Regions from separate parts of the Streptomyces sp. NPDC048436 genome, predicted to be linked through region 2. Evidence: riboswitches for the same ligand, from Rfam matches in the RefSeq annotation. Region 2 holds a riboswitch; each other region holds the start of a gene.
The links. A riboswitch is a leader RNA that binds a small molecule or an ion and turns the genes downstream of it on or off. The one in region 2 is predicted to bind S-adenosylmethionine.
Positions count from the first base shown of each region.

Region 1: another riboswitch for S-adenosylmethionine. It lies ahead of ACGFX9_RS02080 (aminotransferase class V-fold PLP-dependent enzyme); the one in region 2 lies ahead of thrC (threonine synthase).
Region 3: another riboswitch for S-adenosylmethionine. It lies ahead of ACGFX9_RS22870 (putative leader peptide); the one in region 2 lies ahead of thrC (threonine synthase).

Region 1 covers NZ_JBICXP010000001.1:438,169-442,159, forward strand. Annotated here, with positions in the region: gene ACGFX9_RS02075 (glycerate kinase) at 1-781, shown strand, start outside; gene ACGFX9_RS02080 (aminotransferase class V-fold PLP-dependent enzyme) at 733-2,151, opposite strand; SAM riboswitch class IV at 2,334-2,450, opposite strand; gene trpD (anthranilate phosphoribosyltransferase) at 2,536-3,600, opposite strand; gene ACGFX9_RS02090 (cytochrome bc complex cytochrome b subunit) at 3,746-3,991, opposite strand, start outside.
Region 2 covers NZ_JBICXP010000017.1:141,074-145,064, forward strand. Annotated here, with positions in the region: gene ACGFX9_RS36960 (trehalose-6-phosphate synthase) at 1-1,374, opposite strand, end outside; gene ACGFX9_RS36965 (glucosyl-3-phosphoglycerate synthase) at 1,453-2,397, opposite strand; SAM riboswitch class I at 2,561-2,695, shown strand; gene thrC (threonine synthase) at 2,713-3,991, shown strand, end outside.
Region 3 covers NZ_JBICXP010000006.1:327,021-331,011, reverse strand. Annotated here, with positions in the region: gene ACGFX9_RS22880 (NtaA/DmoA family FMN-dependent monooxygenase) at 1-735, opposite strand, end outside; gene ACGFX9_RS22875 (LLM class flavin-dependent oxidoreductase) at 755-2,002, opposite strand; gene ACGFX9_RS22870 (putative leader peptide) at 2,115-2,285, opposite strand; SAM riboswitch class IV at 2,324-2,436, opposite strand; gene ACGFX9_RS22865 (glutathione S-transferase C-terminal domain-containing protein) at 2,916-3,650, shown strand; gene ACGFX9_RS22860 (beta-L-arabinofuranosidase domain-containing protein) at 3,589-3,991, opposite strand, start outside.

The sequences.
Region 1 (3,991 bases), on a different contig from region 2:
CGCGGGCGCCCTGCAAGCACTCGGCGCCCGGCTCCTGGACGTGGACGGCTGGGAACTCCCGCTCGGCGGCGGCGAGTTGACCCGACTGAGCCGCGTCGACCCCGCAGGCCTCGACCCCCGCCTCGCGGACACCGAGATCCGGGTCGCGTGCAACCCCTTCAACGTCCTGACCGGCGAGCAAGGGGTCGCCCGCGTCTTCGGCCCCCAGAAGGGCGCGACACCGGCCCAGGTCGAACAGCTGGCGGCGGGCCTCGAACACTGGGCGCGCGTCCTCACCCGCGACCTTCGCGCCACGCAGGACCTCGCCCTCGGCCCCGGAACAGGCGCCTCCGGCGGCCTGGGCGCGGGCCTCGCCGCACTCGGCGCCGAGCTGCTCCCCCGCTTCGACGTGCTGCTCGACCACCTGGACCTGGACGCGCGCCTGGCCCGCGCCGACCTCGTCGTCACCGCCGAGGGCGCCCTCGACCACCAGACGCCGCGCGGCAAGGTCCCCGCCGAAGTGGCCAGGCGCGCCAAGCGGTTCGGCCGCCCCGTCCTGGTCCTCGCGGGCACGATCGGCCAGGGCGCGCACCACGTACGGGCGGCGGGCGTGGACGCCTACAGCGCGATCCTGCCCGCGCCGGTCTCGCTCACCGAGGCGCTCGGCCGTGGGGCCGAGTTCCTCACCGACGCGACCGAGCGGGCCCTGCGGATGATCCTTCTGGGGTCACGTCTGAAGGGACGGACCAAGGCTCAGGCGGCGTTGGTGTCCGGCACGCAACGCCCGTCCTCCGTACGGTAGTTCCACCGCGCGCCGTCCGCCACGAGCTCCTTGACGGCGCGCACGAAACGCTCCACGTGCTCATCGGGGGTGCCCGCGCCGAAGCTGACGCGGATCGCGTTCAGGGACTTCTCGCCGGGCGCCGCCTCGGGCGCGCCGCACTCGCCCTGGGTCTGCGGGTCGCTGCCGAGCAGGGTGCGCACCAGCGGGTGGGCGCAGAAGAGGCCGTCGCGTACGCCGATGCCGTACTCGGCGGAGAGCGCGGCGGCGAAGTGCGAGCTGTTCCAGCCGTCGACGACGAAGGAGATGACGCCCACGCGCGGCGCGTCGTCACCGAAGAGCGAGAGCACCCTCACCGCGGGCACATCGGCGAGGCCCTCGCGGACCTTCGCGATGAGGTGGCGCTCGCGGGCGACGAGCTCGTCGAAGCCCGCCTCGGTCAGCGCCTTGCAGGCGGAGGCGATCGAGTACACGCCGATGACGTTCGGCGAACCGGCCTCGTGCCGCGCCGCGGTGTCGTGCCACTCGACGTCCACGCCGCCGTCCGTGCGCCGCGCGACCTTCCGCGAGGCACCGCCGCCCGCGAGGTAGGGCTCGGCTGCCCGCAGCCAGTCGGAGCGGCCCGCGAGGACGCCCGAGCCGAAGGGCGCGTACAGCTTGTGGCCCGAGAAGGCCACCCAGTCGACGTCGAGCTCGCTGATGGAGACCGGGTGGTGCGGCGCGAGCTGCGCGGCGTCCAGGACGATGCGGGCGCCGTGCGCGTGCGCGGCGGCGGCGAGCTCCTTGACCGGCCACAGCTCACCGGTGACGTTCGAGGCGCCGGTCACGCAGACCAGGGCGGGCCCGTAGGGGTCGCGGTCGGCGAGGGCGCGCTCCAGGGTGGCGACGGCCTGCTCGGCGGTGCGCGGGGCGTTCAGGTACGTCACGCGGGCGTCGCGCCAGGGAAGCAGCGAGGCGTGGTGCTCGGTCTCGAAGACGAAGACCTGGCAGTCGGCGGGCAGCGCGGCGGCGAGCAGGTTCAGCGAGTCGGTGGTCGAACGGGTGAAGACGACCTGGTCGTCCTCGCGGCAGCCGAGGAACTCGGCGACGGCGACGCGGCTGTTCTCGAAGAGGTCGGTGGAGAGCTGCGAGAGGTACCCGGCGCCGCGGTGCACGCTGCCGTAGTAGGGCGCGTAAGCGGCCACGTCGTCCCAGACCCGCTGCAGCGCCGGGGCGCTCGCCGCGTAGTCGAGCGCGGCGTAGGTCACCTCGCCGCCGGTGACGAGCGGCACGGTGACGTCACGGCCGAGCACCGGCAGCGGGGCCGCGCAGCAGGGGTCGGCGGACTCGGCGGAGGCGGAGGCGGAGGCGGAGGCGGAGGCTTCGGTGGTGGCGACAGAGCGTGCGGACATGGCGAACTCCCGTGGGAAGGCAGGCGAGTTCACTGCGAGAGCGCCCGTGCGGCGCCGCAGTGACGAAGAGAAAAGAGGGTTGCGGAAAAGGGGCCGGGAAGCCCTATCGCATTCGCTTGCTCACGAGACTGCTCCCTTGAGGACCAGGACCCCAGGGGTACGACACTCATCGAGTGCGCAGGGGTCCGCGCTTGCCATACGCCTTGCTGCGTACGGCCTGGTCTTCACCCGGGGCACCCCGCCACGGACGGAGGGTTGCCGGACAGCGAGCCGGGGCCTAATCGCTGTCACTCATGACCTGTGCAGCATCCTGCCATACGATCTTCGACGCGCAAGGCGCAGTCCAGAATCCGGACTGCGCCTCGCGTCACACTCGGGTCGCTCTCAGCGGTTGCTGGCCGCCACCCACCGCTCCAGGGCCTGCTTCGCGGCCCCCGAGTCGATCGATTCGGCCGCCCGGGCGATGCCCCCGCGGATCTGCTCGGTCAGGCTCCCCTCGCCCGGCGTCAGGGCCACGAGGGCCGCCGCGGAGTTGAGCAGCACGGCGTCCCGTACCGGGCCCTTCTCGCCGTCCAGGAGGCGGCGCGCCACCTCCGCGTTGTACGAGGCGTCGGCGCCGCGCAGCGCCTCCACGGGGACCAGGTCGATGCCGGCGTCCCGCGGGTCGAAGGACTCCTCGCGCACGGTGCCGTCCCGTACGACCCAGACCCGGGAGGTGGCCGTGGTCGTCAGCTCGTCCAGGCCGTCGTCACCGCGGAAGACCAGGGACGAGTGCCCGCGCTCGGCGAAGACCCCGGCCACGATGGGCGCCATCCGCGCGTCGGCGACCCCGACGGCCTGGGCCCGCACCCGGGCCGGGTTGGTGAGCGGACCGAGGAGGTTGAAGACGGTCCGGATCCCCAACTGGCTGCGCGCGGTCCCCGCGTGCCGCAGCGCGGGGTGGAACTTCACCGCGAAACAGAAGGTGATCCCCGCCTCCTCCGCGACCTCGACGACCCGCCGCGGGGTGAGCTCCAGGTTCACGCCGAGCTTTTCGAGGACGTCGGAGGCGCCGCTGGCCGATGAGGCGGCGCGGTTGCCGTGCTTGACGACCTTCGCGCCCGCTCCGGCGATGACGATCGCGGACATCGTGGAGATGTTGACGGTCTTGGCGCCGTCACCACCGGTGCCGACGATGTCGACCGTCGCCCCCGGCACCTCGATCACGTTGGCGTGTTCGTACATGGTGCGTACGAGACCGGAGATCTCCTCCACGGTCTCGCCCTTGGCCCGCAGCGCCACGACGAAGCCCGCGATCTGCGCGTCGGTGGCCTCGCCCCGCATGATGCGGTCCATCGCCCAGGCGGTGTCGTCGGCGCTCTGGTCGTTGCCGTCCAGCAGGCCGTTCAGCACACCGGGCCAGGAACGGGCCGCCGCGGTGTTGCCTCCTGCGGTGGTCACAGCGTTCATGGCCGCTCCTGGGTTCGTCAGCGTTCGTGGCGTAGGGATGGGACCACCTTATCCAGCGCGGAGAGCGGCAAAGAGCCCCGTCCATGCAGTGGAACGCATGGACGGGGCTCTCGCCGTGGCGACCTTGAGTCAGAGCTTCAGGGGATCAGTGGTGGCCGTGGCCGCTGGTGATCTCCTTGTACTCCTCGGTGGTGGGCTTGGGGATCTGGTTGTCCTCCCCGTAGTAGCCCTTGGAGAGCTTGGCCCTGAGCTTCTGCGAGCCGGACACCTTGCGCTCGACACCGTTCTCGTCGACCGACGGACCGATCTCGACCGGCGCGTACTGCTCGTGCGCGGTGAGCGTGTGCAGCTGCCCCTGGTCGAGCGGCTCGTGGACCTCGATGAACTCACC
Region 2 (3,991 bases):
CTGGTCCAGGAACCACTGGGCCGGGGGGAGAGCAGTAGCCGCCGCCGCGAGGCGTTTCGTGCGTTCGGAACGCTCCCCGGTCGGCATCGTCAAAGCCGCGTGCAACGCCGCCGTCGTGCCCGTCACGTCATACGGGTTCACGACAAGCGAGTCCTCGCCCAACTCCTCGTACGCCCCCGCCTCCCGGGAAAGCACCAGCACGCACCCCTCGTCCGAGACGACCGGCACCTCCTTCGCGACGAGGTTCATGCCGTCCCGGATCGGGTTCACCAGAGCCACGTCCGCCAGGCGGTACGCCGCGAGGGAGCGGGCGAAGTCGTCCTTCACGTGCAGTACCACCGGCGTCCACCCCTCAACGCCGAAGCGGGAGTTGATCTCGTCGGCGACCCTCTGCACCTCAGCCGTGTAGTCCCGGTACACCGCGAGGTCCTGCCGTGACGGATAGGCGAACGCCACGTGCACCACCCGCTCGTGCCACTCGGGGTGGTCCTCAAGGAGCTGCCGGTAGGACAGGAGTCCGCGCACGATGTTCTTCGAGAGCTCCGTCCGGTCCACCCGGACAATCACCTTCCGGCCGACACCCACCTGCTCCCGCAGCGCGACGAGCCGGTCCTCCACGTCGTCCCGCCGCGACCGCTCCCGCAGGAAATCCGCGTCAGCCCCGAGCCCGTGCACCCCGATCCGCGTCCCCGACGTACCACCGAGGACGGCGACGCAGCAGTCCGTGAACGCGTCCGCCCACCGGCCCGTCAGGAACGCCGCGCGGTCGGCCCCGAGGATGCCCCGCAGCAGCTGCTCCGCGATGTCGTCCGGCAGCATCCGGAAGTAGTCCACCGGCGCCCACGGCGTGTGCGAGAAATGGCCGATGCGCAGGTCGGGGCGGAGCTCCCGCAGCATGCCCGGCACCAGCGCCAGGTGATAGTCCTGCACCAGGACCGCCGCGCCGCCCGCCGCGCTCTCCGCGAGCGCCTCGGCGAAGGCCCGGTTGTAGGTCTCGTACGACGCCCACTGTGCGCGGAACTCCGCATCGAAGGCCGGTTCGAGCGGCGTCTGGTAGAGCATGTGGTGGACGAACCACAGCACCGAGTTCGCGATCCCGTTGTACGCGTCCGCGTGCACCCGCGGGTCGATGTCGAGCATCCGTACGCCGGGTTCACCGACGCCCCGCCGCACCGCCTCGCGGTCACCGTCCCCCAGGGCCGCGCAGACCCACAGGGCCGCGTCGTCCCCGTCGGAGCCGCCGATCGCGCTCAGGCCCGATACGAGCCCGCCGCCTCCCCGTTTCGCCGTCAGCTCCCCGTTCTCCTCAAGGGCGTACGTGACGGGGCCGCGGTTGGACGCGACGAGAACCTTGGCAGCGTGCTCGGAGACCATATGCCGAAACTTAGCCCGTACCGGAAGCCCTCAAACGTATGGCCGCAGCCCGCCGGAAGGCGGCCCCGCAGGGGACTGTCACGCCACGCGGCGGGCCGCGTACTCCGCGATGTCGGCCATCGGCGGCCTCTCCTCCGTGTCCACCGGATGGGTCCGCGGCTCGAACCCCCGCTCGCCCCGTTCGAACTGGGTCAACTCGGGGCGTACGAGATGGCCGCGCGCCAGCCGCAGCTGCGCCGTCCGGTAGATCGCCGCCGCCATCCTGCCGAGCGCCTGCCCGTCCTGATGCCGGTGCTTGCGCACACCGACATCGACCTGCGCCAGCGCGTCCAGGCCCACCGTGTGCAGCGCGTCGACGAGCAGACCCAGCTCCACCCCGTAACCGACGGGGAACGGCAGCCGCTCCAGGAGGGACCTGCGTGCCGCGTACTCACCGCCGAGGGGCTGGACGAAGCCCGCCAGCTGGGGCCAGTGCATGTTGAGCAGCGGGCGCGCCATCAGCTCGGTGACCCGGCCGCCCTGACCTGCTGTTCCGGCCAGGGGGCGGTCGTACATCGCCTTCACGAACTGCACGTCGGGCTCGGTCAGGAGGGGGCCCACGATGCCCGTGACGAAGTCCGCCGAGAACTCCCTCAGGTCCGCGTCGACGAACGCGACTATGTCACCGCCGGTCACCAGGAGTGAGCGCCACAGCACCTCGCCCTTGCCGGGCACGGCCGGGATGCGCGGCAGGATCTCGTCCCGGTGCACGACCCGCGCGCCCGCCTCACGGGCGACCTCGGCCGTACGGTCCTTCGAGCCGGAGTCGATCACCACGAGCTCGTCGACGAGGGCGGCCTTCTCGACCAGCTCACGGCGGATCTCGGCGACTATCCCGCCGACCGTCTCCTCCTCGTCGAGCGCGGGCAGTACGACACTCACCGAGGCTCCGGACGCTCGTTTGGCTGCGACGAGTGCGCTGAGCGGACGGTCGGCAACGGACCAGGAACGCCTGGTCAGCCAGCGCTCGGCCTCTTCCAGCACGGGTGGCTCCTCCTGTGTGTGGCCTGCATGTGATCCATCTCGCGGTTCGGACGACTATCTCAAGGGTCCAGGCCGTCGGTTACAGTCTTGAACAACGCGGATGACCATCGCATGTCGGGGGTCATCGCGTAACAAATGCCCGGGTCCAGACCCGGCGCCATACCGCTCATCCAGAGGGGCAGAGGGATACGGCCCGTTGAAGCCCCGGCAACCATCCCGTCGACCGCGCACGCGAGGTCTCGACGGGGAAGGTGCCAATTCCGTCTCGCGGCGAAATGCGCCGCGGGGAAGATGAGGAGAAAGGGCCTCGCCTCCATGGCTGCGCAGACTGTAGAAACGAACAACACCACCCCCTCCACCACCACGGACTCCGTGGACCTCGGCCCCGCGTCCGGCCTCTCGTGCCGTGAGTGCGGCGAGCTTTACGCCCTCGGCCCGATCTTCGCCTGCCAGGCCTGTTTCGGCCCGCTCGAAGTCGCGTACAACCTGCCGACCGGTGACCCCGAGGCACTCCGCAAGCAGATCGAGTCGGGCCCCGACAACATCTGGCGTTACGCGCCGCTGCTGCCCGTCCCGGCGGACGTGGCGTCCAAGCCGAACATCAACCCCGGCTGGACCAAGCTCGTCAAGGCCGACAACCTCGCGCGTGAACTCGGCGTCGAGCAGGGCAAGTTGTTCGTCAAGGACGACTCCGGCAACCCGACGCACTCCTTCAAGGACCGCGTCGTCGCGCAGGCCATCGAGGCCGCGCGCGCCTTCGGCTTCACCACCCTGTCCTGCTCCTCCACCGGCAACCTCGCCGGCGCCGTCGGCGCCGCCGCGGCCCGCGCCGGCTTCCGCTCCTGTGTGTTCATCCCGCACGACCTGGAGCAGGGCAAGGTCGTCATGGCCGCGGTCTACGGCGGCGAACTCGTCGGCATCGAGGGCAACTACGACGACGTGAACCGCTTCTGCTCCGAGCTCATCGGCGACCCGCTGGGCGAGGGCTGGGGCTTCGTCAACGTGAACCTGCGGCCCTACTACGGCGAGGGTTCCAAGACCCTCGCGTACGAGATCTGCGAGCAGCTGGGGTGGGTCCTTCCCGACCAGCTGGTCATCCCGATCGCCTCGGGCTCGCAGCTCACGAAGATCGACAAGGGCTTGAAGGAGCTCATCGCGCTCGGCCTCGTCGAGGACAAGCCCTACAAGATCTTCGGTGCGCAGGCCGAGGGCTGCTCCCCGGTGTCGACCGCCTTCAAGGCCGGGCACGACGTCGTACGCCCCCAGAAGCCCAACACCATCGCCAAGTCGCTGGCCATCGGCAACCCCGCCGACGGGCCGTACGTCCTGGACATCGCGCGCCGTACGGGCGGGGCCGTGGAGGACGTGAACGACGAGCAGGTCGTCGACGCGATCAAGCTGCTCGCCCGGACCGAGGGGATCTTCGCGGAGACCGCCGGTGGTGTGACGGTCGGCGTCACGAAGAAGCTGCTTGAGGCGGGGCTCATCGACCCCTCCCTCACCACGGTGGTGCTGAACACGGGTGACGGCCTCAAGACGCTTGACGCTGTCGCTGAGACTTCGCAGGCCACCGCCACGATTCGCCCTAGCCTTG
Region 3 (3,991 bases), on a different contig from region 2:
GCTGTACCGGCTGAAGATGGCGTCAGCGCCTTCGGCCGCGAACTCACGGCCCTCCTCGGAGTCACCCGCCTGGAAGATGACCGGGCGCCCCTGGGGGCTGCGCGGGACGTTGAACTGGCCCTGGATGTCGAAGTGTTGCCCCTGGTGGACGAAGGCTCCTGCCTGGGCGTCGCGCAGGAAGGTGCCGGTCTCCTGGTCGGCGACGATCTCGTCCCCGCGCCAGGAGTCGAACAGCTCGCCCGCCGTACGCAGGAACTCCTTCGCCCTTGAGTACCGCTCCTCCTGCGGGAGGAATCCGCCGCGGCGGAAGTTCTCGCCGGTGAAGGCGTCCCAGGAGGTCACGACGTTCCATGCGGCGCGCCCGCCCGAGAGGTGGTCGAGGCTGGCGAACTGGCGGGCCACCTCGTAGGGCTCGTTGAAGGTGGAGTTGATGGTGCCGGTCAGGCCGAGGTGCTCGGTGACGGCGGCGAGCGCGCTGAGGACGGTGAAGGTGTCGGGCCGTCCGACGACGTCCAAGTCGTATATCTGGCCGCCCTGTTCGCGCAGTCGCAGCCCTTCGGCGAGGAAGAGGAAGTCGAACTTGGCGCGTTCGGCGGTCCGCGCGAAGTGCGCGAAGGAGCTGAACTCGATGTGGCTTCCGGCGTCGGGGTCGCTCCACACGGTGGTGTTGTTGACGCCGGGGAAGTGCGCCGCGAGGTGGATCTGCTTGAGCGGCTTGTCGGGTGACTTGCTCATGACTGGGTTCCCTTCCGGCTCAGGCGGTGGCGGCGTAGCGGTTCGCGGGGCGGGCGAGGCCCAGCAGTCCGCGCAGGGTGTCGGCTTCGTACGCGCGGCGGAAGACGCCCCGGCGCTGGAGCTCGGGCACCAGACCGCGGGTGATCGCCGGGAGGTCGTGGCCGAGGACCGCGGGACGCAGCCGGAACCCGGAAAGCCCCTCCCTTGCCAACTCCTGGAGTTCGTCGGCGAGTTGAGCGGGTGTCCCCGTGAACACCTTCGCGTCGCTGGTGTACGGGTGGCCTGCGAGGGCGTCCAGGCGCTCGCGGCGGGCCGCGGCGGCGGCCGGGTCGTCGTCCAGGAACACCACCAGGTCACCGAAGAGGTGCAGGGGCTCGTCGGAGCGCCCGGCCCTGTCCTGTTCCGCGCGGACGGCCGTGACGATGGCGCGTGCCTGCCCGGCGTCGTGCGGGGTGACGTATCCGATGTCGGCGGAGCGGCCGAGGAGCCGGAACGGGGCGTCGGTCACGGTCTCGTGGGCGAGGGCGCTGACGAGGGGCTGGCCCTGCGGCGGCCGGGGTGTGATGGAGGGGCCCTTGACGCTGAAGTGCTTGCCCTCGAAGTCGATGTAGTGCAGCTTGTCGCGGTCGACGAAGCGGCCGGTGGCGACGTCCCGTATCTCGGCGTCGTCCTCCCAGCTGTCCCAGAGGCGGCGCACCACCTCGACGTAGTCGGCGGCCTCGTCGAAGAGGTCGAGGAGCAACTCCCGTATGGCCGGGCGCTCCAGGTCCTCGATGCGGAAGGCGGGAAGCGTCCGGCGGCCGAAGTGCGCGGCCTCGTTGCGGCGCGGTGACACCTGTACCCGCAGGCCCGCGCGGCCGTTGCTGACGTAGTCGAGCGTGGCGATCGCCTTGGATGCGTGGAAGGGCTCCGTGTGGGTGGTCACCACGGTCGGCACCAGGCCGATGTGGCTGGTCAGCGGGGCGATGCGGGCGGCGATGAGAACGGCGTCGAGCCGTCCGCGTATCTCGTCGGTGCGTGCGTCGGGTTCGGCGAAAGGCGCGGCTTGCAGGCCGAGCGCGTCCTCGATGGTCACGAAGTCGAGCAGACCGCGTTCGGCCTCGGTGACCAGATCGGCCCAGTAGCGGGCCGTGAGCAACTCCCTTGGGCGGGACACCGGTTCGCGCCAGGCGGCGGGGTGCCAGCCCGCGCCGTCGAGGGCGACGGCGAGGTGCAGCGCGCCGGAGGAAGCGGAGTCCGGAGAAGAAGAGGGGGACAATGGAGACAAAGGGGGCAACGAAGATGATGACGACACGAAAGGTGCGCCTTCCTGATCGACCGGCTGACCGTACGAGGACACCGGCCCCTCGACATGGAGGGCCCGGCGGCGGAGTGACAGGTCAGGGGCGACAGAGCGCGCCGGCCACGCGCTGCAGGTCGATGTGCGGCCGGGAGTACAGATGCACGCGGCGGCTCGGGGCGATCACCATGACGCGCAGGGCGGACGGGGACGGCAGGAGCGACATATGAGGGGCGACCGGCGCATGCGGGAAGAGCGGCACGTCGGTCACCTCCGCCCTTCCGGCCCGGCGGGCTCGATGCCTCGCCGGTATCGCGCTTGCGGAACCCGGATGGGCACCGCCTGGTCTTCACCTGGAGCACCCCACCGCGTCGGAGGGTTGCCGGTCAGCAAGCCAGGGCTTGACGCTGACACTCGTCACCTGTTCGGGACGTTACGCGAGGTCACAGCGGTGCGCAATGCCCGGCGACCACAAGGATCATGGGCGTTCTCACATCGCCGTACGGTGCCGTCAGCTGCCCTTCTCAGCGTCAACCGCCGCGCCACGTCTTCTGTTCCGCATGGACGCGAGGAGTTTCAGGACGGTCGGCGCGGGCCTTCTTGACGGCGCCGGGCGCCCGGACCCACACTTCCCGGGACGGTAGCGCGGCTCTGACGCAACGGGCCTCGACGCAGGGCTGGTGGACATGTCCAGGGCGGTCGGTGGGAGGAACGGCACTCGGCGCCCTTCCCTGTCCACGCCCCGACCGCGCCCCCGCGTCCTCACCCGGCGTCTGCACATCGACCTGCTGCGCGTGTGCAGCGCCACGGCTCCAGCGGTCTGACCTCCACCCACCGGAAGCGTCAGCCGAGAGCGCCGGCCCGAAGCGGTCGGCGCCCCTCACCTGTTGTCTGGAGAGCCATGCCCGAGACCACGTCGACGCCGCACCGTTCCCGCCCCCCGATCCGCAGCCGCATCGGCGCCGACCTCGCGGGCGGCTTCTACCCGGCGCCTCACCGCTACCATCTGTACCTCTCGGCGGGATGTCCGAGCTCCTTGCGCGTCTCGATCACCCTCGACCTGCTCGAGCTCAGGGACTCGGTCTCCACCACGGTCCTGGCCCCGGACGCCCCCATGGCGCTGGACTCCCTGCACCGCTATTACGAGGCCACCGAGCACCACTTCGACGGCACGCCTGCCGTCCCCGCCCTCTGCGACCGGTGGAGCGGACACGTCGTCAGCAACCACACCCCCGACATCCTGCGCGACCTAGCCTGCCGCCTGGCCGCGCACGGCGGCGACCCGCTGCTCGTCCTGCGCCCGTGCGCCCTGGCGGCGCAGATCGACGCCGTGCACGAGCGCCTCGCCGCCCGCCTCTTCCAGGCGCCCGAGCCGGTCCTGGGCGAACTCGACCGCCGTCTGGCCACCCGCCCCTACATCGTGGGCGCCCAACTCACCGCGGCGGACGTGGACTTGTGGGCCACGCTCGTCCACCTCCCCCGGCAAGCGGCTGCCGCGGCCCGCTCCCGTACCCACGTACGCGCCTACGTCGAGCGCCTGCACGACCACCCGGCCTTCCGCGCCAACCACCCACCTACGGCACGTACGAAGCCCGTCTCGCCGTGGCCACCACCTTCACGCCGTCCGCCCCGCTGAGCCGCCCGTCGGCCACCCAGGCGTCGACCACGCTCTGGACGCGCTGAACCAGCGCGCCCTTGTTCCGGAAGGGGGCGGCCGACCAGATGTCGTCGAGGAGGGTCGTGCCGTCGGTCCTGGCCGGGTTGGCGACGCCCGCATCGGTCGTGCCGAAGACCACCCGGGACTCGGCCCGCTGGAAGTAGGCGTGTGTCGGGTCCTCCGTGCCCTCGAAGAACGGGGCGAGGGCGGTGCCGTCGAGCGTGTAGTGCAGCGGCTTGCCCGCGACCGGGGTGAGGGTGGGCAGCAGGTCGCCCGAGAGCGCCGCGTTGCGGTAGAGGCTCAGGCGGAGGTAGTTCCTT